DNA from 3 places in the Endozoicomonas sp. ALC020 genome. Region 1 is predicted to be linked to each of the others. Evidence: predicted binding sites of a transcription regulator. Region 1 holds the regulator's gene; each other region holds the start of a gene.
The links. The regulator LexA, encoded in region 1, represses DNA repair genes until DNA is damaged. The targets are predictions, from matches to a motif close to TACTGTNTANNTANACAGTA.
Positions count from the first base shown of each region.

Region 1 (7,576 bases):
CAATGGAGCTGATTACAGGACGTGTAAGGTAGCATGGGTAAATCTTTAGTTATCGTCGAGTCGCCGGCCAAGGCGAAGACAATAAACAAATATCTGGGCAAGGACTTTGTTGTTAAGTCCAGTGTTGGTCACATTCGTGATTTGCCCACCGCAGGTGGCTCCAGGAAGCCTGTGGACCCCAAAGCTCGGGCAAAGGCTGCTGCTGAGACACGTAAGCTATCTCCTGAGCAGAAAATCATCCATAAGAAGCGCAAAGCCAAAGAACAGCTGATTGAAAGAATGGGCATCGACCCTGAAAAAGGCTGGCAGGCACGTTACGAGATACTGCCCGGCAAAGAGAAGGTGGTTGACGAGCTGCGTCGACTTGCCGCATCAGCTGACACAATTTACCTCGCAACCGATTTGGATCGTGAGGGAGAGGCCATCGCATGGCATCTTCAGGAAGCCATTGGGGGGGAGCCTGGTCGTTATAGGCGGGTAGTCTTCAACGAAATTACCAGGAATGCCATCCAGGAAGCCTTCAAAGAGCCCGGCTCTCTCAATATTGACCGGGTCAATGCCCAGCAGGCAAGGCGATTCCTCGATCGTGTAGTAGGTTATATGGTTTCTCCTCTGCTCTGGGCTAAAATTGCCCGTGGCCTGTCAGCAGGGCGGGTGCAGTCAGTAGCGGTTAAGTTGATTGTTGAGCGGGAGCGTGAAGTCAGAAGCTTTATCCCGGAAGAGTACTGGGAAGTTTACGCTGACCTGGCTACGGAAAATGGAGAAGTTATCCGTTTTCAGGTGGCCAAAGAAGCTGGCGATGCCTTCAGACCTGTCAGTGAGGCTGCCACCGGAGTTGTTCTTGAAAAGCTGAGACAGGCTGATTACAAGCTGACCGTGCGTGAAGACAAACCGACCCGAAGTCGTCCTTCTGCACCCTTCATTACCTCAACCCTGCAGCAGGCGGCCAGTACGCGTCTGGGATTCAGTGTCAAGAAGACCATGATGATGGCCCAACGTCTTTATGAAGCGGGTCACATCACCTACATGCGTACTGACTCGACCAATCTGAGTCAGGAAGCGGTGGAGAGTGCCCGGGAATTTATCGATGGTACGTTCGGCTCAAGGTATCTGCCTGAAAATCCGAACCGGTATTCCAGTAAAGAAGGCGCTCAGGAGGCTCACGAAGCAATACGTCCATCCTCTGTGACTGCTGAGCCAGGCTCTATTTCCGGTCTTGAGAAGGATGCAGAGCGGCTCTATGAACTGATCTGGAGACAGTTTGTTGCCTGTCAGATGACGCCTGCGGAGTACCTGAGTACGTCCCTGACAGTTCGGGTGGACGACTTTGATCTCAAAGCGAGGGGCAGAACCCTCAAGTTTGATGGTTACACCCGGGTTATGGCAGCCATAGCCAAAAAGGGTGAAGACATCATTCTGCCGGCTCTGGAAAAAGGTGATCCGCTGGATCTGAAAAAACTGGACCCGAAACAGCTGTTTACAAAACCGCCGGCCCGTTTCAGTGAAGCGGCTCTGGTAAAAGAGCTTGAGAAGCGTGGCATTGGCAGGCCCTCGACTTACGCTTCCATCATTTCGACGATTCAGGATCGCGGTTATGTTTCCCTGAAAAATCGTCGTTTCTATGCCGAGAAAATGGGCGATATTGTCACAGACCGGCTGGTTGAGAACTTCCATGATCTCATGGATTACAACTTTACCGCCAAGATGGAGTCCAATCTCGATGTAGTGGCTGAAGGTGGTGAGAACTGGAAAGATCTGCTGGACAGTTTCTACAGTGATTTCAGCAGCAAGCTGGAGCAGGCTGAAGACGACAGCGACGGTATGCGATCCAATGACCCTTCTCCTACCGATATCAAATGTCCTGATTGTGGCAGGGATATGATGATTCGCACGGCCAGTACGGGAGTATTTCTGGGCTGTTCCGGTTACTCGCTCCCGCCCAGGGAGCGTTGTAAATGTACCATTAATCTGGTGCCCGGCGAAGAAGTTGAAGATGCTGACGACGAGAATGCAGAAGTCAACGCCTTGCGGGCTATGCATCGTTGTCCCAAGTGTTCTACGGCAATGGAAAGCTACCTGATTGATGAGCAGCGTAAGCTTCATGTCTGTGGTAATAACCCGGACTGCTCTGGCTATGAAGTGGAAAAAGGTCAGTTCAAACTCAAGGGTTATGATGGTCCCGTGCTTGAATGTGACAAGTGCGGTTCTGAGATGCAGCTCAAATCCGGACGCTTTGGTAAATACTTTGGTTGTACCAACAGCGAGTGTAAAAACACCCGTAAGCTCTTGAAAAGCGGGGAAGCGGCTCCCCCCAAAATGGATCCGGTACCCATGCCTGAGCTCAAATGTCTGAAAGTGGATGATCATTATATTCTCAGAGATGGTGCCTCAGGTCTTTTTCTGGCGGCCAGTCAGTTCCCAAAGAACCGTGAGACCCGTGCTCCTCTGGTCAGTGAACTGATCCCGCATCAGGCGGCTATTGATCCAAAGTATCATTATCTTCTGGATGCACCGAGACAGGATGCTGATGGTAATCCCGCAATCATTCGCTACAGTCGCAAAACCAGGACTCAGTATGTTATGACTGAGTCTGAAGGTAAGGCGACAGGGTGGAGTGCTACCTTCCAGGACGGCAGGTGGGAAGAAAAAGTCACCAGGAAGCGTAAAAAATCCTGACCTGGCCTCGTCACAAACAAGACCTTCACAGAGATCCGTGGAGGTCTTTTTATTTTTGAGAAAGATTATGTCTGAGCAGTGGCGTTCCCATACCAACAAAAAATTACACTATGCCCGTTTACAGCTGGATGCCTGGGAAAGAGCAGAAGCTTTTGAGCAGGAGGCTTTTCGAGAGGCATTTCTGATGCATGCCAGTCAAGCCTATTCCTCGATGCTGGCGGAGATATTGTCTCCCTACGGTGAGCAGCTGACCCGGTTGCTGTCTCTGGAAGATGCTTGCAGATTGATGGATGAGCAACCTGCAGAAGTGTCTGAACTCGAGCAGTTAAAGCAGCTGGAGTCATCGGACAGTTGGCTGGCAGATTTACTTAAAGCTTATGACGATATTTTTAATGCTAATGGTAATATACAATCATATTCAAGTAATAGCAGTATGATTATGATTGCTTCGGATACTAGTGAAGTCACCAAAGGTATTAAGACGCCAGAAAGTGCCAAGAGTATTCTTGCCTCCCTCAAGGAGTTGGTAGGGCACTTTAGAAATTTCAATCTTGAATGGTGATTAGATTTTTTAGATCTGATTCATGACTCATAATAGTGTGCCTGGATTGATTCAAACCGTGCATGATTGTGGGAATGTTTAGAACTCTGTTGTTTATGGCTGTTGTTCAATTTGATCAGAGGTATCTTATGACTAAGATCATGCTGTGCTGTTCGGCAGGTATGTCTACCAGCATGTTCGTGGAGAAAATGCGCGAAGCAGCTGAAAGTCGGAGTGAAGAAGTCGAGGTTGAAGCCTTCGGCGCTAGTCATTTCGATGAACAGGTAGCCTGTTTCGATGTTGTTCTGCTGGGTCCTCAGGTTAAATATATGTTGAATGATCTCAAGCTGCGTGCTGCCGAATATGCTGTTCCGGTTGAGGCGATCAGCCCTGTTGATTATGGCACGATGAATGGTGCGAAAGTGTTGGGCTTTGCTCTGTCGCTAACAGCCTGATTAATTCCAGTTTATCGTGTGTATGCTGCAATACGGGGGCAAAAGCTGCAGCTCTTTTAAGGGTTTTTACTTTCCAGTCTGCAATAACACTTTGCATTACTCTCTACTGACCTATTGCATCATAAGTCACAATGCTGCATGATTTCTCCCTCTTATACGCTATTTATGGAACGAAATATGGCTGCATCGTTTTTGGAAATTGTGGAACTTCCAACAGGAGAGATTGTTCTGCGAAGCAGTGACGACGAGGGTGAGCCCCTGCTGACTATGAAATTTTCAGAGGAAGCCAAACAGTATCTTGAAGGGGACCATTTGCAAGTGGCAAAGGTCATGTTTGATGCTGGCATGCGTGAAGTTGCTGAACTCACTCGTCCGCAATCCTCTGAAGAAGAGATTCCTGAGAACAGAGTACTGCACTGACTCCATTTTCATGAAAATGACGGGCATCATGCAACCTGTCTACTGCGAATAGCCAGCCCCTGACACTGTCCATTCCTGGCTGCGCTTTCAAGCTTAGTTAGCCACCCTTTATCCAAATGCCCCAGCCAGCTGATGACAGTGTGGCTGGTTCCGGATGCCAGCGCTTTCCTGGTGAGTTCCAATGTCTGATTAATATTGTTGGAGCTAAAGATTTGCACCTTGTCATGATTTAAGTCGCAATTCTTTAACCAGTGCAGGGTTCTGGTGTCATCTGCCAGAATCAGGGTCAACCAACGTTCACTGTCAGTGGACAGCTGACTGAGCATGGGCGTCAGGAGTTCTTCTGCCTGCCAGGGTTGACCTGAAAGAATGAGTTCATTAATACTGGGCTTCAGAGACTTTTCAGTTTTTCCTGATAAAGTCTTTTCTAGGCGCGAGGGGTTAATGCAGACTGTATTGGTCTGGTAGCTTGGGGCTGAAAAATTGTGCCTTTCACTGCTGGTTCGGTACAGCATAAATTCTTCCTTCTGGCATAGCCCGGACGCTGTTTGTTATTCGCACTTCAGCGTAGTGGGCCTTTAACAACAGCTGCCTGTTGTGAGTAGTGTCTCTGGTAATGGTCAGGCTCATCTTATTCCGTCTCAGGACTGATTTCTGATGACTCCGACGCTTAAACCTTCGATGGCAAAGGCATCCTGAGTGAGATCAACGACTATGGTTTCGAACTCGTCGTTTTCCGGATGCAGCAATACTTTGTTTTTCTGTTTCTCGAATCTTTTCACGGTGACATCATCTTCAATCCGGGCGACGACAACCTGACCGTTTCGAACATCTGTTGTCTTGTGAACGGCCAGCAGGTCACCATCAAGAATCCCGATGTCCTTCATGCTCATTCCTTTTACCCTTAACAGGAAGTCTGCCGATGGGGTGAAGAAAGCGGGATTGAGCATCAGGTGGTCTTCGATATGTTCCTGGGCGAGGATCGGGTTCCCGGCAGCAACCTGTCCGATAATCGGAAGGCCTTCAGGCTGGCTGTCTGGAATGCGGATACCACGGGAGGCGCCGGGGGTAATCTCGATAGCGCCTTTACGGGCCAGTGCCCTGAGATGTTCTTCGGCAGCATTGGGTGAGCGAAAGCCGAAGGTCTTGGCGATTTCGGCCCTGGTGGGTGGGAAACCTGTCTCGTCAATATGAGATTTGATCAGGTCCAGTATCTCGGATTGCCGTTTAGTCAGTTTGATCATGGTCTCTCAATCTGTTTTTTTATACAGTATCTGTGATTATATACAGTATTCTTGTGGTGGCAAGTTATTATCCAGGCTGCGACGATAAGCAAAAAATGACAAGAGGGTCGTCAATGGTGCAGGTGAGGCATGCTTTGCCACCATAGTGATGAGTTGTTGGCTGAAATTCGCAAGCTGAGTCCCTGAAGCTTTTTTTAATAAAAAATCCGGAGGTGGTTAATCTCCGGATTTGGCATTTTATTTATGATTGTGTAGAAGTTAATTTCTTCCGCAGTGCATCCCAGGCATCATTTGAAACTTCTACTTCAAAGCCATCAAAACCATGCCAAACTTTAACAAAATCTACATGTTTGTAATCAAGCCATTCTAATATTCTTTCTCTGATATCAAGGGCATTATCCTTACTACCAGTATGGATAGCTAATCTGGATTTAACTGCTTTGGCACTTTTGATATTAAAATCCTCTTTCGGATCAAACTTATGGTATATTAGTTTACTCACATCAATAGATTCATCATCTGGTAACATATATTCTATAGAGTTAATAGTTTCTTCAATAATTTTTTCGTCTTTTTTGGGTTCATCTATTTTTCTGTAATTTTTGTAATTTTCGATAGGAGTCATTTTGCTATCAGCTGTCAAGTCATTTGGTTTCAAACTTTTATCAGATTTCAAATCATTAGATTTCAAGCTTTCAGCTGAGTCATTCCCGGCCGCATAAAATTCTAAAAAGCTGCCATCCTTAATCAGCATCTCCACCAACCGATTGCCTTGTCCATCTACAATGGCAATGTAACCAGGGGAGACAAAATGAAAGTGTGGTGGTTTTTTTGTACCGAAGCCTCTGAGTGTTCTTGTTGCGGCAGTGGCAACTTGACCATAAGCTCCCTCTTCATTAATGGATACTCTGGTCTTCTGAAGAATTTCCAGATCACAATTTGAGGGATGGCCTAATCTTGTTAAATCTTCAGACCTTATGACATCGGCTCCAAATGTCTGAGAAATTTTGTCGAGTAAATTGGTGTCACAACTGCCGTCTATTTTTATCCTGGGTAGCATTAGATCCATCTCTTTTTTACGGCCATTTAATCCGTCAATCAGGTGATTGATTGTATCAGAATCAAGGTTGTTAATCCCTGTCGGACTGTCATCAGGGGTTATTATTGCGACTAATTTAAGATCTTCACCATTCACTGATCGGAAATTTTTGCCAATGGCACCAAATTTTCCATTATCAAAAAATTGCACGTTTTCAGTTGACTTCATCATCTTGACGTTTTCAATCATACTTCCGTCTGCGCAGATAAATTTGCCCGAGGCCGTTTTTTCTTTAGAAAATGGCCTCTCCCAGATACCCTCGAATTCCATCACATTGCCAATTACCGTTGTAATCAGTTCTCGTCGAGTTTTACAATGACCATGAAACAACTTATTGATTTTTCCATGAGTCTTCTCTTTCACGAAGTCTTCTGCGATGTCGGCCAGGCACCTGTCCTGGTCAGGACGGTCCAGCTTTTCGGTTTGATAACATACAGACAGTATCTGATCAAGATGCTCGTTTATGACGGCAGAGTCAGAACCTATAAAGTTAGCGCAAGAGAGTACCTTCTGTATCTGATACGGATCCTTGGCGTAAGCATGGTTAACGCTGAATTCGCCTAGTTTTTTATGGATCTCAATCTCCATCTCATCAGTTAACTCTTCTTTAGAGATACCCAGGATCGATGCCTTTCTGGCTTTATCATCCATACTCGCCAGAAGCATACCCAGAACCGGAGCCAGGCTGGCAGAAGACACTACCTTGCTTTTATTGTCCCTGTCGTCTAAGGCGTTCAGAATTCCTAATGACACTTTATCAATCAATTTTTTTACAAGATATGAAGCCTGTGAGGTGGCTTTGAAGGATGTGTTTCGCAGATTTAGCGGTTGCGATGACAATGAAAATTGTCTGAATGAATGTCCAATAGGGTGCATAATATTTTCTCCTAACTCTGATAATAATTAATTTTTTATTCAGGACAAACATACTGCTTCCATGTTTGCGGACAGCGCATGCTTTTCAAATAGCCGTAAATTCTGTGTTATGTAGCATTACTATGAGTTAAGTATTTGCTTTTGCATTAATCACTAACTGGTTAGTTAGTTACGATAACATCTTGTTTCCTGCCATAAAACTTAACTTGTCTATCTGTTCATTTTATGGGGGCTAGTTTGCTTTCAGGCTTTTGTTAATAAAAAA
Region 1 is NZ_CP184830.1:5,580,706-5,588,281, reverse strand. Features, by position in the region: gene topA (type I DNA topoisomerase) at 34-2,676, shown strand; gene ACOJUO_RS20485 (DUF6586 family protein) at 2,744-3,238, shown strand; gene ACOJUO_RS20480 (PTS sugar transporter subunit IIB) at 3,367-3,672, shown strand; gene ACOJUO_RS20475 (hypothetical protein) at 3,850-4,092, shown strand; gene ACOJUO_RS20470 (SulA-like leucine-rich domain-containing protein) at 4,119-4,607, opposite strand; gene lexA (transcriptional repressor LexA) at 4,734-5,336, opposite strand; gene ACOJUO_RS20460 (serpin family protein) at 5,578-7,311, opposite strand.

Region 2 (7,576 bases), 760 kb from region 1:
AGTGTCGTTTTCTTTTCAGGCGCCAGCGCTTCAGTGAATGCTTCACCCAACTTTTCAAAGACCATGCTGCCAGACGGGCAAGTATCGGCGAAGGCATTGAGGCCCTGATCATACCAGTGAAACATTAATTCCTGTCCGGTGCCCTCTATAAAGGGAACATGGATTTTGATGGTCTCAGTCTGGCCAATGCGATCGAGCCGTCCAATACGCTGTTCCAGCAGATCCGGGTGAGCAGGCAGATCAAAGAGCACCAGGTGGTGGGCAAACTGGAAATTGCGACCTTCACTGCCAATTTCGGAGCAGACCAGAACCTGGGCACCGTATTCCTCATCAGCAAACCATGCAGCCGCTCGATCCCGCTCTACGATAGTCATGTTCTCGTGGAACACTGCCGTGGGTATACCAGACAGAATTCTGAGAGCGTCCTCGAGATCCAGAGCGGTATTGGCATTGGCACAGATCACCAGCACTTTCTGTTTTTTAAGCAGCTTCAGCAGGTTAATCAGCCAGTCGATGCGTGGGTCTACCTTCCACCAGGGGTCCATATCATCAACACAGATATGGGATTGGTAAGCCAGTTCGGGGTAGAGCGAACCACGGGCTTCGGTTTCTTCTTCCTGGGCAATCTGATAAAGCTCGGGCAGCTTCTGGGCGTACCCCTGAACAACACGGCCGGGGAATCCTCCCACCGCTGCACGGGTATTTCTGAACAGAACCCGGCCAGTACCATGGCGGTCCAGGAGGGTTTTTAGTAGCTGTTCGCGGGCCGTTTCTTTTTGTTCAGAAGAGCCATTATTGATCAGGTCGATCAGAGGCTGACAATCGTGACCCAGGAAACCGGTCAGGTGCTGACAGGCGACTTCCGGCAGGTGGTTATTTTCCAGCAGCTCCTGAACCGCTTCGGCCACAGGCTCATAGTTTTTTTCCTCTTCCTGATAGGTCACCAGATCGTGGAAACGATCAGGGTCCAGCAGACGGAGCCGGGCAAAGTGACTTTCGGGTCCCATCTGTTCAGGTGTTGCTGTCAACAGCAGCAGGCCGGGAATTTGTGACGACAATGTTTCCACAACCTGATATTCACGGCTGGGGTTTTCTTCTGACCAGACCAGATGGTGAGCTTCGTCGACGATCAATAGATCCCAGTCGACCTCAAGAGCTTGCTGAAAACGATGTTCGGACTGGCTCAGGAAGTCCAGGCTGCAGAGAATCAGTTGCCCTGTGTTGAACGGGTTTTCATCTTCAATCGCACGGCAACGCTCTTCATCAAACAGTCCGAAGTGCAGATTGAAACGACGCAGCATTTCCACTAGCCACTGATGCTGAAGTGTTTCCGGTACCAGAATCAATACCCGACTGGCTCGTTCAGTGATCAGTTGCTGATGCAGGATGAGACCGGCTTCAATGGTTTTACCCATGCCGACTTCGTCAGCCAGCATCACTCTGGGAGCATGACGTCCAGACACTTCACGCGCTATATGCAGCTGATGAGGTATCAGGCTGGTACGGGCACCGAGCAGCCCTCTCACAGGAGAGCTGAGTAGTCGACAATTGTTCAACAGAGTTTTGTATCGCAGGGAAAAGTTGCTGTTTTGGTCTATTTGACCCGCCAGCATTCTGTCCTGCGGCTTGTTGAAATGAATAAAGTTGCCCAGTTCCGATTCGGGAAGCTCTTTGGGCTTACCGTCGGGAAGAACGCCTCTATACAGTAGCAGACCATTCTCTTCGATGACTTCTGTCACCGTCATGGTCCAGCCCTCGTGACTTTCTATCTTGTCACCAGGATTAAATTGTACCCTTGATAGCGGGCAGTTATTAATGGAGTAGAGCCGGGTTTCACCGGTGGTGGGGAACAATAGGGTTACCATGCGACTATCGAAAGTCAGAACGGTACCCAGCCCTTGTTCAGTTTCGGTGTCACTGATCCAGCGCTGTCCAGGAACGAAGCTCGTCATGTCGTGACTACATACCTTGCCAGACAAAAAGGCCGATATATTAGCGGAATTCGCTGTATTAGCAACCAGTACAAGTGCTACTTGGCGGGTTGCTTCACTAGTGTCTTGGTCTGATTATGGGAAAAATGACCTTTAGAACCGCTGTTTTTGGTAAAAAAAAGGGTTTCTCTATCAGGAATGAAAGAAAGACTTTTTTTCACAAAGAGCTATTTTAAAGCTGAATCTGAAGTGAGTCAGAGGGAAATGGATGATTGTTTTTACCCATGCTCTTTATTCCTGATTCGTTCTAAATGGGAGGGGATAAAAAAGGGTTTGTGGCAGAGCGGATCAGGGCTTTCCGCTCTTGGTTATCGGATATTGGCAGGCCAGCTCAGGCCGAAGTCTGATCCTCATTTGGGTCATTGTCTTGCTCAGCAGTCTGGCCTATCTCGAGCACCAGGTCCGGTTTGCCTTTAAAGGCTTTGGCGAAGGCTTCCTTGTTTTTGGCGAACATCAGGCCGATCTCTTCTGCCAGTTGCTCATCAATTTCAAAGTGATCTTCCAGCAGGCTGGTGATATTCCCGGCCAGTTCCAACATGCGATCGTATTCTTCAGCGGCTTTTTTATCTGTAAACATGCTTCCGTCCCGGTCAACTCGCCACATGGGGGTAATAGACATGGGCCTCTCCTGTCAGGTGTGGTTTAGATATAACTGTATATAAGTACAGTTAATCTGTCCAGTGAGAACCCGGTCAGGGCCAGCATGGAAACTCATTAAAGCATATTCAGGGTATCACCAAGAACTCCAACTCGATGGCTGGAGCTCAGATAACATCAGCGATGCCTGTTCTTTTTGAAAGCACCAGGCTTTTTGTGAGGCGAGGGCCGCTTCTTGTTGATAGCAGGTTTACCACGGGTGCCTCTGGTTTTCAGGCCGGTTTTGGTGTGTCTCGGATCGACTCTGCGAGTTGGTGTGTTGGGTGCGGGTGATAGCTGAACGGCAGCCGCCAGTTCGTCGATGTCAGTTTTTTCTACTTCTTCCCATTGACCCATGCGCAGGTGGTCAGGAATGATGACATTGGCAAAACGAACTCGTTTCAAGCGGCTTACTGTCAAATCCTGTGATTCCCAGAGTCTGCGCACTTCACGGTTACGGCCTTCCAGAAGGCAGACATGAAACCAGCGGTTGATACCCGAACCGCCTGAGTCAACAATATCGGTGAAACGGGCAGGGCCATCTTCCAGCTCGACGCCATCGAAGAGGTTTTTAACTTTCTGCTCTGTTGTATTACCCATCACTCGAACAGCGTATTCACGTTCAACCTGGTAAGAAGGGTGCATCAAGCGACTGGCCAACTCACCATCGGTGGTGAACAGCATCAGTCCGGAAGTATTGATATCCAGACGGCCAATGGCAATCCAGCGTTCGCCCTGAAGTCTGGGCAGTTTGTCAAAAACGGTCGGGCGGCCTTCCGGGTCGTGGCGGCTGCAAATCTCGCCTTCCGGCTTGTTGTAGGCGATGACACGACGGATTCCGGAAGCATAGGTTTCCAGTTTGACCGGGCGGCCGTCGACAGCAATCTTGTCTTCAGCTGAGGCTCGGTCGCCGAGGCTGGCCTGTTCTCCGTTGACGGAGATTCGACCTTCGCTGATCCAGCGTTCCATCTCACGGCGCGAGCCCAGGCCGGCGCCCGCCAGGATTTTTTGCAATTTCTCACCCTGGGGAGGAGTGGTTTCAGTTGTCATGGTATTTACGGCTATGCCGCTCTGTTTCTCAATCAAAGGGGCCAAAGTATAGCGATTCAGGATAGGTTAAGACAGCGTGGATTTCCGTGGCTGTTCCATCGGGTCATCATGCATTGCTCAGGGGTTAGTTATTTCGTTTGATATTTCCACGGGTGTTTCTGCTTCGGAAGCAGGCTCTTCTTCAAAGGATGGATTTGTCGCCTGGTGTGCGACTTGATCCTCTTCAGCGAAAAGTCCTACCGACGAATCCGATATATGGGTGTCCTGTTCAGCCTCCTGCTCAACCAACGGTTGTTCAGGTTCTGGTTCATCGATGTTCTTTTTACGGATCAGATCGTCAAAGTTATCTGGCAGATCAGCTTCCAGTTCATCCAGTTCGGCAAATAGCTCATCAGAGGATTGCTCTTCCACCTCAGTGTCCTCCTGAACTTCAGAGTCCTCTGTCGCTGATCTGCTCTGATCGTTATCTTCTGCCAGTTCCCGGGCTGCTTCTTCCAGATTACGAATCTCGGACAGGGGGGGCAGTTCATTGAGATTTTCCAGATTAAAATAATCCAGAAATTGGCGGGTAGTGGCAAACATGGCCGGACGCCCCGGGACATCCCGGTGACCTACCACCCGAACCCATTCGCGGTCCTGAAGGGTTCGTATAATGTTGCTGCTGACGGCCACCCCGCGAATGTCTTCGATTTCCCCCCGGGTGATGGGCTGCCGGTAGGCGATCAGGGCCAGGGTTTCCAGCAGTGCTCGTGTATAGCGCTGTGGTTTTTCTTCCCAGAGTCTGCCAACCCAGGGTGACAATTCCTGTCTGACCTGGAAGCGGTATCCCGATGCCACTTTTTTGAGTTCAAAGCCCCGTCCTTCACAGGCTTCAGAGATAGCTACCAGAGCCTCACGAATCTGGTTGTCATCCGGGCGCTCTTCCTCAGAGTAAAGGTCTTCGGGGAACAGTGCGGCCAGCTTTTCTTCAGTCAGGGGTTTCTGGCTGGCCAGCAGGGCTCCTTCCAGGATACGTTGCAGTTGTTCTGTTTCCATCAGTCAATCCGAGCCTTTACGTGAATAGGGCCAAAAGGTTCATTCTGAATGAGTTCGATCAGGGATTCCTTGATGAGTTCCATCACCGCCATAAAAGTAACGACAACGCCGAGTTTGCCTTCCTCAAGCCGGAACAGGGCAACAAAGGGAGTGAAACGCTCAGAGGTCAGCATGGAGAGAACTTCACTCATCCGTTCACGGGTGGACAGGGCTTCCTGTTCAACCTGGTGACTGACGTACATTTCTGAGCGGCGGAGTATTTCTCCCATGGCCAGCATGATCTCTTTGAGATCCACTGTCGGGTGGGGGCGTTCCTTTTCCAGGTCGGGTGGGGCCGCACTGGCTTCATGCAGATCCCGGGTCATTCTTGGCATTTGATCAATATCTTCTGCGGCTTTCTTGAAGCGCTCATATTCCTGCAGTCGACGAATCAGCTCGGCACGAGGATCTTCTTCCTCGTCTTCGTCCTCAGAGACCCGGGGCAGCAGCATTCGTGATTTGATTTCGGCCAGTGTCGCGGCCATGACAAGGTATTCAGCTGCCAGCTCAAATTGTCCTGATTCCATCAATTCTACATACTGCATGTATTGCTCTGTAATGACTGCCACCTGAATGTTCAGGATGTCCATGTTGTTGCGCTTGATCAGGTAGAGCAGCAGGTCAAGAGGCCCTTCAAAGGCTTCCAGAAAAACTTGCAGGGCATCCGGTGGGATGTAAAGGTCGTCAGGCAACTTGGCCATGGGCTGACCCATAACCCGTATCTGGTGTTCAATGAGTTCAGGCTCAGAGTCCGATTGAGCTGGCGTTGTCAGCTCTTCAGGGGGTTGTTCTCCGGGCTCAGCCACGGTTTCCGTGGAGGTCATTGATGCTTCACCCTGTTTCGAATCCTCTAACTGAAAAAAAGCAGTTTGACCGACAAACGGTAAAACTGCTTTTTATGATGATCAGGCTCGAAGAACCTGACCTGTAGTTTGTAATAGCTGATACTTCACTGAAACACAGTGTTCAACGATAGTCCAGTCCTATGGCTTCCCGAACCTCCCTGAGGGTGTCCTGGGCTTCGTCCCGGGTCTTTTCGGTCCCTTCGGCGATGATACTTTTTACGACATCGGGATTGTTTTCCAGTTCCCTGGCTTCTGAACGAATGGGCTCCAGTTCAGCCTGTACCGCTTCGATCAGGGGCTTTTTGCAGTCAAGGCAGCCGATACCTGCTGAGCGACAGCCTTCCTGAACCCAGTCTCTGCGTTGTTGATCTGAATAGACCTGATGCAGTTGCCAGACCGGACATTTTTCCGGCTCGCCCGGATCATTCCTGCGAATGCGAGCCGGGTCTGTAGGCATCTTTTTCAGTTTTGACGCAATACTGTCCTGGTCTTCCCTGAGGCCGATGGTATTGCCGCAGGACTTGGACATTTTCTGACCATCCAGACCCGGCATGCGGGGCTGTTCAGTCAGCAAAGCCTGAGGTTCCGGCAAGATAACCTTACCTGTCCCTTCCAGATAGCCAAACAGTCTTTCCTGGTCGCCCAGGGTGATATTGCTCTGTTCTTTGAGCAGCGCCTTGGCCGTGGCAAGAGCTTCGTCATCCCCGTGTTCAAGGTAGGCGCGACGGAGCTTGCGGTAGAGGTTGGCAGTTTTTCTGCCCATTTTGCCGATAGCGGCCTCGGCATTATCCTCAAAGCCGGGCTCCCGACCATAAAGGTGGTTAAAGCGTCTGGCGATTTCCCGGGTAATCTCCACGTGGGCTTCCTGGTCAGCACCGACAGGAACCAGACCTGCACGGTAGGCAAGGATATCGGCGCTTTGCAGGAGTGGATAGCCAAGAAAGCCGAAGGTAGAGAGATCCCTTTCCTTCAGTTTTTCCTGCTGATCCTTGTAGCTGGGCACTCTTTCCAGCCAAGAGAGCGGGGTAATCATGGAGAGCAGCAGATTCAGTTCTGCATGCTCCGGAACTCTGGATTGTATGAACAGGGTGGCCGAACCGGGATTGATGCCAGTCGCCAGCCAGTCAATGACCATGTCCCAGACTGAATCTTCGAGTTTTTCCGGCTCTTCATAGTGAGTGGTCAGCGCGTGCCAGTCAGCTACGAAGAAAAAACATTCATACTCATGTTGCAGCCGAAGCCAGTTTTTTAATACCCCATGATAATGGCCAAGATGTAATCGGCCAGTAGGTCGCATGCCAGATAGAACACGCGACTGTGAGTCTACAGCGCTCAAGAGGCTCTCCCGTTAGAATCCTGAGTGAACAGGGTACGACAGTTTGCACGACGGTAAAAGCGTGTTTTTGCCAGCAGTGAATAAATCAGCCATGGTGACTGAAACAAATTTTTGTCGCCCCCGAAGATGAAAAATGTTTCACAGTAAAAAAAATCTGTCATGAAGTCGGATTTCTCTAGCAGCCTGTCGGACTTAAGCGTCCGTAGCGAGGATTGCAAGAAATTGAGGATAAAAATCTCTGTTTCTGAGGAGAATAGCGAGCTATTTGACGAAGAAACAGGGATTTTTAGACCAATTTGCTGCCGCCGCACGACTGCATGGATGCAGGAGCTAGAGCAACGCAGGAGCAGTTGCCGCGTAGGACAGTCTTAAGTCCGACAGGCTGCTAGCAACAGATTAGTGCATTGGATCGGATTCAGTTGAGAAACGGTTCCGGATTGCCTTTACCTTTGCGTAGGACTTCAGGCGTTTCTGCCAGCAAACTGATCACGGTGGTTGGTTCCATACCTCGATAACCTCCATCAATGACTAGGTCCAGCTGGTTTTCAAGTGTTTCACGAATGTCGTATGGGTCCAGCATGGGTTCATTGTCACCTGGCAACTGCAGAGTACTGCTCATTAAGGGCGCGTCCAGTTCATTGAGC
Region 2 is NZ_CP184830.1:6,337,604-6,345,179, reverse strand. Features, by position in the region: gene rapA (RNA polymerase-associated protein RapA) at 1-1,952, opposite strand, end outside; gene ACOJUO_RS23665 (YebG family protein) at 2,323-2,610, opposite strand; gene rluB (23S rRNA pseudouridine(2605) synthase RluB) at 2,766-3,677, opposite strand; gene scpB (SMC-Scp complex subunit ScpB) at 3,795-4,712, opposite strand; gene ACOJUO_RS23650 (segregation and condensation protein A) at 4,712-5,575, opposite strand; gene ACOJUO_RS23645 (tryptophan--tRNA ligase) at 5,718-6,932, opposite strand; gene ACOJUO_RS23640 (L-threonylcarbamoyladenylate synthase) at 7,348-7,576, opposite strand, start outside.
Region 2: ACOJUO_RS23665 (YebG family protein) is a predicted target of LexA. The motif match lies at 2,642-2,661, and genes of this name have one in related genera.

Region 3 (7,576 bases), 930 kb from region 1:
TATCCCTCTCCTCACTGATGGCAGCCGCCAGACTGTCTACCCCGACCGGCCCACCATCAAACTTTTCGATCATGGCCAACAGCAGCCGTCTGTCCATATGATCAAAACCGCTGGCATCAACATCCAGCATATTCAATGCGGCATCGGCCGTCTCCTTGTGGATCACACCATTCCCCTTTACTTCGGCAAAATCACGCACCCTTCTCAGCAATCGGTTGGCAATTCTGGGCGTTCCTCTGGAGCGTCGGGCAATCTCTCCTGCACCTTCCTTATCAATCCCCACCCCGAGAATTCCGGCAGAACGTTCTACGATATAAGTCAGGTCCTCAATATTATAAAACTCCAGCCTCTGTACAATACCAAAACGATCCCGGAGCGGAGACGTCAGCAGACCCGCCCTGGTTGTAGCTCCCACCAAGGTAAAGGGAGGCAGGTCCAGCTTGATAGATCGCGCAGCAGGGCCTTCACCGATCATGATGTCCAGCTGATAATCTTCCATCGCCGGATACAATACTTCTTCCACTACCGGACTGAGGCGGTGAATTTCATCAATAAACAGAATGTCATTGGGCTCAAGATTGGTCAGAAGAGCTGCCAGGTCACCCGCTTTTTCCAGCACCGGGCCAGAAGTCGTTCGAATATTGCTGCCCATCTCATTGGCAAGGATGTGGGAAAGCGTGGTTTTACCCAGCCCCGGAGGTCCGAATATAAGGGTATGATCAAGGGCATCATTACGAAGTCTTGCAGCCTGGATAAAAATTTCCATCTGCTCCCTGACTTTTGGCTGTCCCACATAATCAGCCAGTTTTACCGGGCGAATAGCCCGATCCAGCACCTCTTCCAGAGGGCGTTCTGAGGAGGATATCAATCGATCTGCTTCAATCATGTTCTAGCTCGTCTACCATTACTCTCAGCGTACCATCTCCAGTCTGTTAAAAAAATAATCCAGCTTTGGGAACAAAACGCTACATTTAATCGTCCAAGCACTCTGAACGTAAAAAGAGCACTTGCGAGCACTTAGCTGCCCGGGGGTGCATTACCTTTTAAACTTCGGAGTCATCGGACTCCTATACTCTCTGTTTTAAATTCTGATTAAAGGAAGTACTCAGAATGAATACACATTTGGTTTCTGGAAAAGGCCTGACTAACTCGGTCATGGCCTCCGTGATGTTCGGGCTTGTGCCCATTTATGTACAGTTTATTAAGCTGTCCGGAAATACCCTGTTCTGGAACAGGGTCATTTTCAGCGCTCTCTGCCTGACAATGGTCTGCTATCGCATGGACCGGCTCCGGGGCTTCAGGGCGGTTTTTCTCTGCCGGAAAACTGTGCTGATGCTATCCCTGGGTGGTTTGATTGTTGGCTTTCAGTGGTGGCTGTTTGTCTGGGGCCCCGTGAATGATAAAACACAGGATCTCTCCCTTGGCTATTTTTTGCTGCCACTCACCCTGGCATTAACCGGCAAGCTGGTATTTAACGAGAGACTGAACAAGGCTCATTACTTTGCCATGGGGTCCGCGTCATTAGGCGTGCTTGCCATGATTTGGCAACAGGGCTCATTACCCTGGGTCAGCCTGGCGGTGGCCGGACTTTATCCGGTGTATTTCATCATCCGTAAACCTTTGCAGGTCGATACCTTGCCAGCCCTGCTTTTTGAGCACCTGTTGTTCCTTCCGGCTGGTATTTTCATACTGATGAGTGATCAGAGTTTTATGCAAAACCTGACCCATTCCGTCACTCTTTGGTATCTGCTGCCAGGTCTGGGGCTACTCTGCAGCCTGTCACTGATCTGCTACATCAACGCCTCCAGGCATCTGTCTGTCAGTTTGTTTGGCCTGTTGAGCTACCTGGAGCCTGCTTTGATATTTGTGGTGGCTGTCACCGTTCTCGGAGAAGTCTTCACCTTACAGCAGTGGCTCAGCTATAGCTTTATCTGGCTGGCAACGGCAGCCATCTGCGTTGACTCGGTCAGGAAGTTCATCCGGTAAACTACAAAGCAGACAAGCAGGTGAGACTCAATCGTCTCACCTTTTAAATAAGACGCGGTGTTATCAGATCATACTTTTCAGAGCCTGACGAATCAGCTCTTCACTGGTCATGCCATCCTTGAGCAACTTACCAATGACTTTGCCGGCTTCCTGGGGTTTATAACCCAGAGCCACCAGAGCACTGACGGCTTCCTGTTCAATATCTTTTGCTTCGGCAGCCATTTCGCCACCGGCAACCAGAGGCTTACCTTCCAGCAGAGGTGCTGACTGCCAACGATCCAGCTTATCTTTCATTTCAACAATCAGCCGCTCGGCTGTTTTTTTACCCACACCCGGCAACTTCACCAAAGTGGCACTATCACCTTCCTGCACACAGCGCACAAAAGCATCAGCTTCTATACCGGACAACAGGGTCAGTCCGAGCTTGGGACCAACCCCATTGACCTTGATCAGAGTTCTAAACAACTCCCGCTCATCACGATTGCTAAAACCGTATAGGAGCTGAGCATCTTCGCGCACTACAAAGTGGGTATATAACACGACCTCCTGACCAACGTCCGGCAGTTTATAAAAAACCGACATCGGAGCTTCCACTTCATACCCGATACCATGGGTCTCTATCAGCAAATGAGGGGGCTGTTTGTCAGCCAGAAGGCCCCGAATTCTTCCAATCATCCTGTTTTCCAAATCTTTTATTTTCTGACTATAAGGTCAGAACGCCTAACAATACGACGAGGGCGTAGAACTCCTGAGAATTGTCACTCTCTAATCACTAAGAGAAGTTCAATTCGATGATCTGAAGGAGCTGCCCCCTTGAAGAAACTTCGCACATTTCTGGGATCACTCTGGCAGATCCTGCCCGAGGCTGGCCTGGCCAGTGAATACCACCCAGCTGTATCCGGTGGCCCTATTCCCATCCCTTTCATCAAGTCACAAAAATCTTTGTTAAAGGAAGATTTCCCGGGACGCCCGGCAAACTCACCTGAGCTTGATAAGCCTGCTCGCAGCTTCATCAGTTATATACAAGGCTACAGCAGCCTCCCGATGAGAGATCGCGCTCTGGTTGCCCTGAGAAGTGCGTACATTTGCAATACCAGACACCTGATCCCGGATATTGCTCAATGTGCACTGGATACGGGACTGAAAGCCAGTGATGTACAAATGGTTTCCCGTGGCCATCTGGCACCGGGCTGGGACAACAAACAACGCCTGTTACTGAAAACCACTGAAGAACTCTACAAAGAACAGATCATAAGTCCGGAGAACTGGAAAGAACTGAAGAAAATCTACACGCCACAACAGATCCTGGATCTGGTGTTTTGCATTGCTTCCTTTCACCTTTGTGTCCACCCAAACTAAGACTGCCCCGTAAGACGACGACGTCGAGTACCCGTAGCACCCGCCATCCTGACCAGACTGGAACGAGTATGAGCATGACAAAGAGCAACCGCCAGAGCGTCCGCAGCATCGGCCTGAGGGGTATCATTCAAGTCAAGGATCGACTTCACCATGTGCTTTACCTGGTACTTATCCGCAGAGCCTTTACCAACCACAGCCTGCTTGACCTGCCGGGCAGAGTATTCCGACACCTCAATATTGTGATTAACCACAGCCACAATGGCCGCAGCCCTGGCCTGACCCAGTTTCAGTGCCGAATCAGCATTTCTGGACATAAACACTTGCTCCACACCAACGGACTGCGGGATGTAACGTTCGATCAAAGTGCTGATGCCTTCATAAATCTGCTGCAAGCGCTCAGGTAGAGGCGCCTCCCGGATGCGAATACAACCGGACGCCACATAATGTGTTTTATTGCCTACTTCTTCAATTAATCCATAGCCGGTAATTCTTGAGCCCGGATCTATCCCCATCAGGATGGCCATTCAGAATGTATTCTCAAGTCAGATGTCGCTATTTTCAATGACAGCGTTTGATGCCCCCCGGGGTCAATGAGTGTGACAGCTTCTGCCAAAAAAATCTGACAGGCGAGGGTTCAAAGTCATGGTTATGTCAAAAGGATACTGTACACCCATACAATATACCAGCGGTGCCGGTGGGTATCAGAAACTTACAATTCAAGAACACTGAATTACCAAATTTGCCTGTGAGTAACGATAGAAGCAGCTTAGTATTTCTCTGGTAATACTTTCGTGGCGAGAACCGCAAAGATCATTGTTCTTGCTCAAGACTGTTTTACTCCACAAGATGATCCGGAAACGATTAATGTCCGACCTGCTAAAAACATTAATGATTATCACAGGCATCATTATTCTATTGTTTATGCTGCTGGTAGGCTTCAATGTCTGGGCGTTCACAGATATTCCAGCCGGGCTGGTATCTCCGGAACAGAAACAAAAAAACCCCGACACTTTCGTTATCGAGGCTCTTCACACCGACAGAACAACTTAGTCCAACTGCGCCATCACTTCGGCAGGAATGTCAGCGTTAGTGTAAACATTTTGCACATCGTCCAGGTCTTCGAGACGATCCACCAGCTTCATGATTTTTTCCGCACCGTCTTTGTCCAGTTCAGTCCGGGTAGAAGCGATCATCGCTACTTCGCCGCCCGCTGGTTTCAAACCTGCAGCTTCAATAGCTTCTTTTACTGCCATGAACTCAGTCCACTCAGTGACCACTTCAATGGAGCCATCGTCGTTAGTCAGTACATCTTCGGCACCGGCTTCCAGAGCAGCTTCCATGACAGTGTCTTCATCCAGACCCGGTTCGAAGAAGATTTGCCCCTTACGCTCAAACAGGTAGGCTACAGAACCGTCAGTACCCAGATTACCACCATGCTTGGAGAAAGCATGGCGTACTTCTGCAACGGTACGGTTACGGTTGTCTGTCAGACATTCCACCAGCACCGCGATACCGCCAGCACCATAACCTTCGTAGGTCACTTCTTCCATGTTGGAATCGTCATCACCACCGGCACCACGAGCAATCGCCCTGTTGATGGTGTCACGGGTCATATTGGCACCCAGAGCCTTGTCAACCACCTGACGCAGCTTGGGGTTATCCTCGATATTCCCACCGCCCTGCTTGGCCGCCACCACCAACTCACGAATGATCTTGGTGAAGATTTTGCCACGCTTGGCGTCCTGAGCCGCCTTACGGTGTTTGATATTGGCCCATTTACTATGACCTGCCATAGAAAATACCCTTTATCTCTTCTTGAACAGGCCGGTAAAAACCGGCCTCAGCAATTTATAAAATGGTCGCAGACGTTTTCTGGAACAGCCGCAGACGCTCAGTGACTGGTTGCAGACGCCGGATCACGACGAATACGGATATTCAGATCGCGTAGCTGGGTAGCATCCACTTCGCCCGGAGCCTGAGTCAGCAGACAGGCTGCGGACTGAGTTTTCGGGAAGGCAATAACGTCACGAATATTATCGGTCCCGCACAGCAGCATAACCAGACGGTCAAGCCCAAACGCCAGACCACCATGGGGAGGCGCACCGTATTTAAGAGCGTCCAGCAGGAAGCCAAACTTTTCCTGCTGCTCTTCTTCCTCAATTTTCAGGATACGAAATACTGTCTGCTGCATTTCCTGGTTGTGAATACGAACAGAACCACCACCGACTTCATAGCCATTGATAACCATGTCATAGGCACGGGAAAGTGCTTCAGCAGGATTTGCTTCAAGCTCTTCAGGTGAAGTCGTTGGCGCTGTGAATGGATGGTGCAGCGCGGTCAGTTCACCGTCGTCTGTTTCTTCAAACATTGGAAAGTCAACAACCCACAGTGGCGCCCACTCTTTCGTATACAAATCCAGGTCAGCACCGACCTTACAACGCAATGCACCCAGAGCTTCGTTGACTACCTTCTCTTTGTCTGCACCAAAGAAGACGATATCGCCATTGCTGGCATCCAGACGCTTCATAATCTTCATGGTGACATCGTCGCCCAGGAACTTGATGATCGGAGACTGAAGACCGTTTGCGCCGTTTTCGATTTCATTGACCTTGATCCAGGCCAGACCCTTGGCACCGTAGATGCTGACAAACCGGGTGTAGTCATCAATCTGCTTACGGGAAAGTTCAGCTCCACCGGGTACTTTCAGTGCGGCTACACGCCCCTTCGGATCTTCAGCCGGTCCTTTGAAGACCTTGAATTCAACGCCGGCCATCAGATCAGCAACGTCCACCAGTTCCAGAGGGATACGCAGGTCTGGCTTATCAGAACCATAAAGGTTCATGGCTTGTGCAAAAGTCATGTGCGGGAATTCACCCAGTTCAACACCACCTACCTTTTTAAAAGTGGTCTTAACCAGGTCTTCAGCCATACCCATGATCCTGGACTCGTCCATGAAGGAGGTTTCGATATCGATCTGAGTAAATTCTGGTTGACGGTCAGCACGCAGATCTTCGTCACGGAAGCATTTTACAATTTGATAGTAACGATCAAAACCTGCCACCATCAGCATTTGCTTGAACAGCTGGGGAGACTGTGGCAGCGCAAAGAACTTACCTTCGTGAGTTCGACTGGGTACCAGGTAATCGCGGGCACCTTCCGGGGTCGCACGGGTCAGAACAGGGGTTTCAACATCCAGATAACCCTGCTCATCCATAAAGCTGCGAACAGCACTGGTCAGCTTGCTGCGAAGGATCATTTTTTCCTGCATTTCCGGACGACGCAGGTCAATAACACGGTTTTTCAGACGAACTTCTTCACCTACATCGGTGTAGCCTTCGATCTGGAAAGGCGGTGTCTGGGCTTCATTCAGGATTTCTACCTGCTTACCCAACACCTCAATTTCACCGGTGCCCATATTGGTGTTTACAGTGCCTTGGGGACGGGGGCGTACAAATCCGGTGATTTTCAGCACATATTCACTGCGTGCTTTATCAGCGAGAGCAAACGCCTCTTCGGTGTCAGGATCAATAACAACCTGGGCGATACCTTCACGGTCTCGCATATCCAGGAAGATCACACCACCATGGTCGCGACGTCGGTGTACCCATCCACACAGGGTAACCTCATGCCCGTCATGGGAGAGATTCAGTTCGCCGCAATAATGGCTGCGCATAACATACCTCGAAACTGGGGGGCTGTTCAGGTTCAGCACAGAATCATCTGAAATTTTGTGCCTGAATTTATGGTTTTGAGTCACTCCGGGTGAAGCACAACCTCAGCACTCAAATGACCGAATTATTCACTGGCGGCTGCAGTGCCGCCCGAGCCCTTGGCAGGGCCCTGATTATCATTGCAGGACAGATTCTTCTTATTGCCACTCTTGAAGTCTGTCTCATACCAGCCGCCACCTTTCAGCCTGAAGGCCGGGGCACTCAACAGTTTTTTCAATTCAGGCTCACCACAGACACCACAGTCAGTTAGAGGTGCATCGCTGAACGCCTGAATCACTTCCTGCACACCACCGCAACTTCCGCACTGATATTCGTAGATCGGCATTGAATCTGTCTATCCTTTGTTTGCCATTGTCAGAACTGGGGCATTATACCTGAACCCTTGATTTTCACCAGATAGTGTCCAGACCAATAATCAGAAAATAGAGACGGGATCAGGGATATTTTCGATGACTGTGCAGACTTTACGAAAGACGAGGAAGGGAGCCCCTCCCCGTTGC
Region 3 is NZ_CP184830.1:6,509,233-6,516,808, forward strand. Features, by position in the region: gene ruvB (Holliday junction branch migration DNA helicase RuvB) at 1-886, opposite strand, end outside; gene rarD (EamA family transporter RarD) at 1,111-1,986, shown strand; gene ruvA (Holliday junction branch migration protein RuvA) at 2,050-2,661, opposite strand; gene ACOJUO_RS24330 (carboxymuconolactone decarboxylase family protein) at 2,800-3,345, shown strand; gene ruvC (crossover junction endodeoxyribonuclease RuvC) at 3,342-3,869, opposite strand; gene ACOJUO_RS24340 (hypothetical protein) at 4,210-4,395, shown strand; gene ACOJUO_RS24345 (YebC/PmpR family DNA-binding transcriptional regulator) at 4,392-5,138, opposite strand; gene aspS (aspartate--tRNA ligase) at 5,237-7,018, opposite strand; gene ACOJUO_RS24355 (FmdB family zinc ribbon protein) at 7,141-7,401, opposite strand.
Region 3: ruvC (crossover junction endodeoxyribonuclease RuvC) is a predicted target of LexA. The motif match lies at 4,006-4,025, and genes of this name have one in related genera.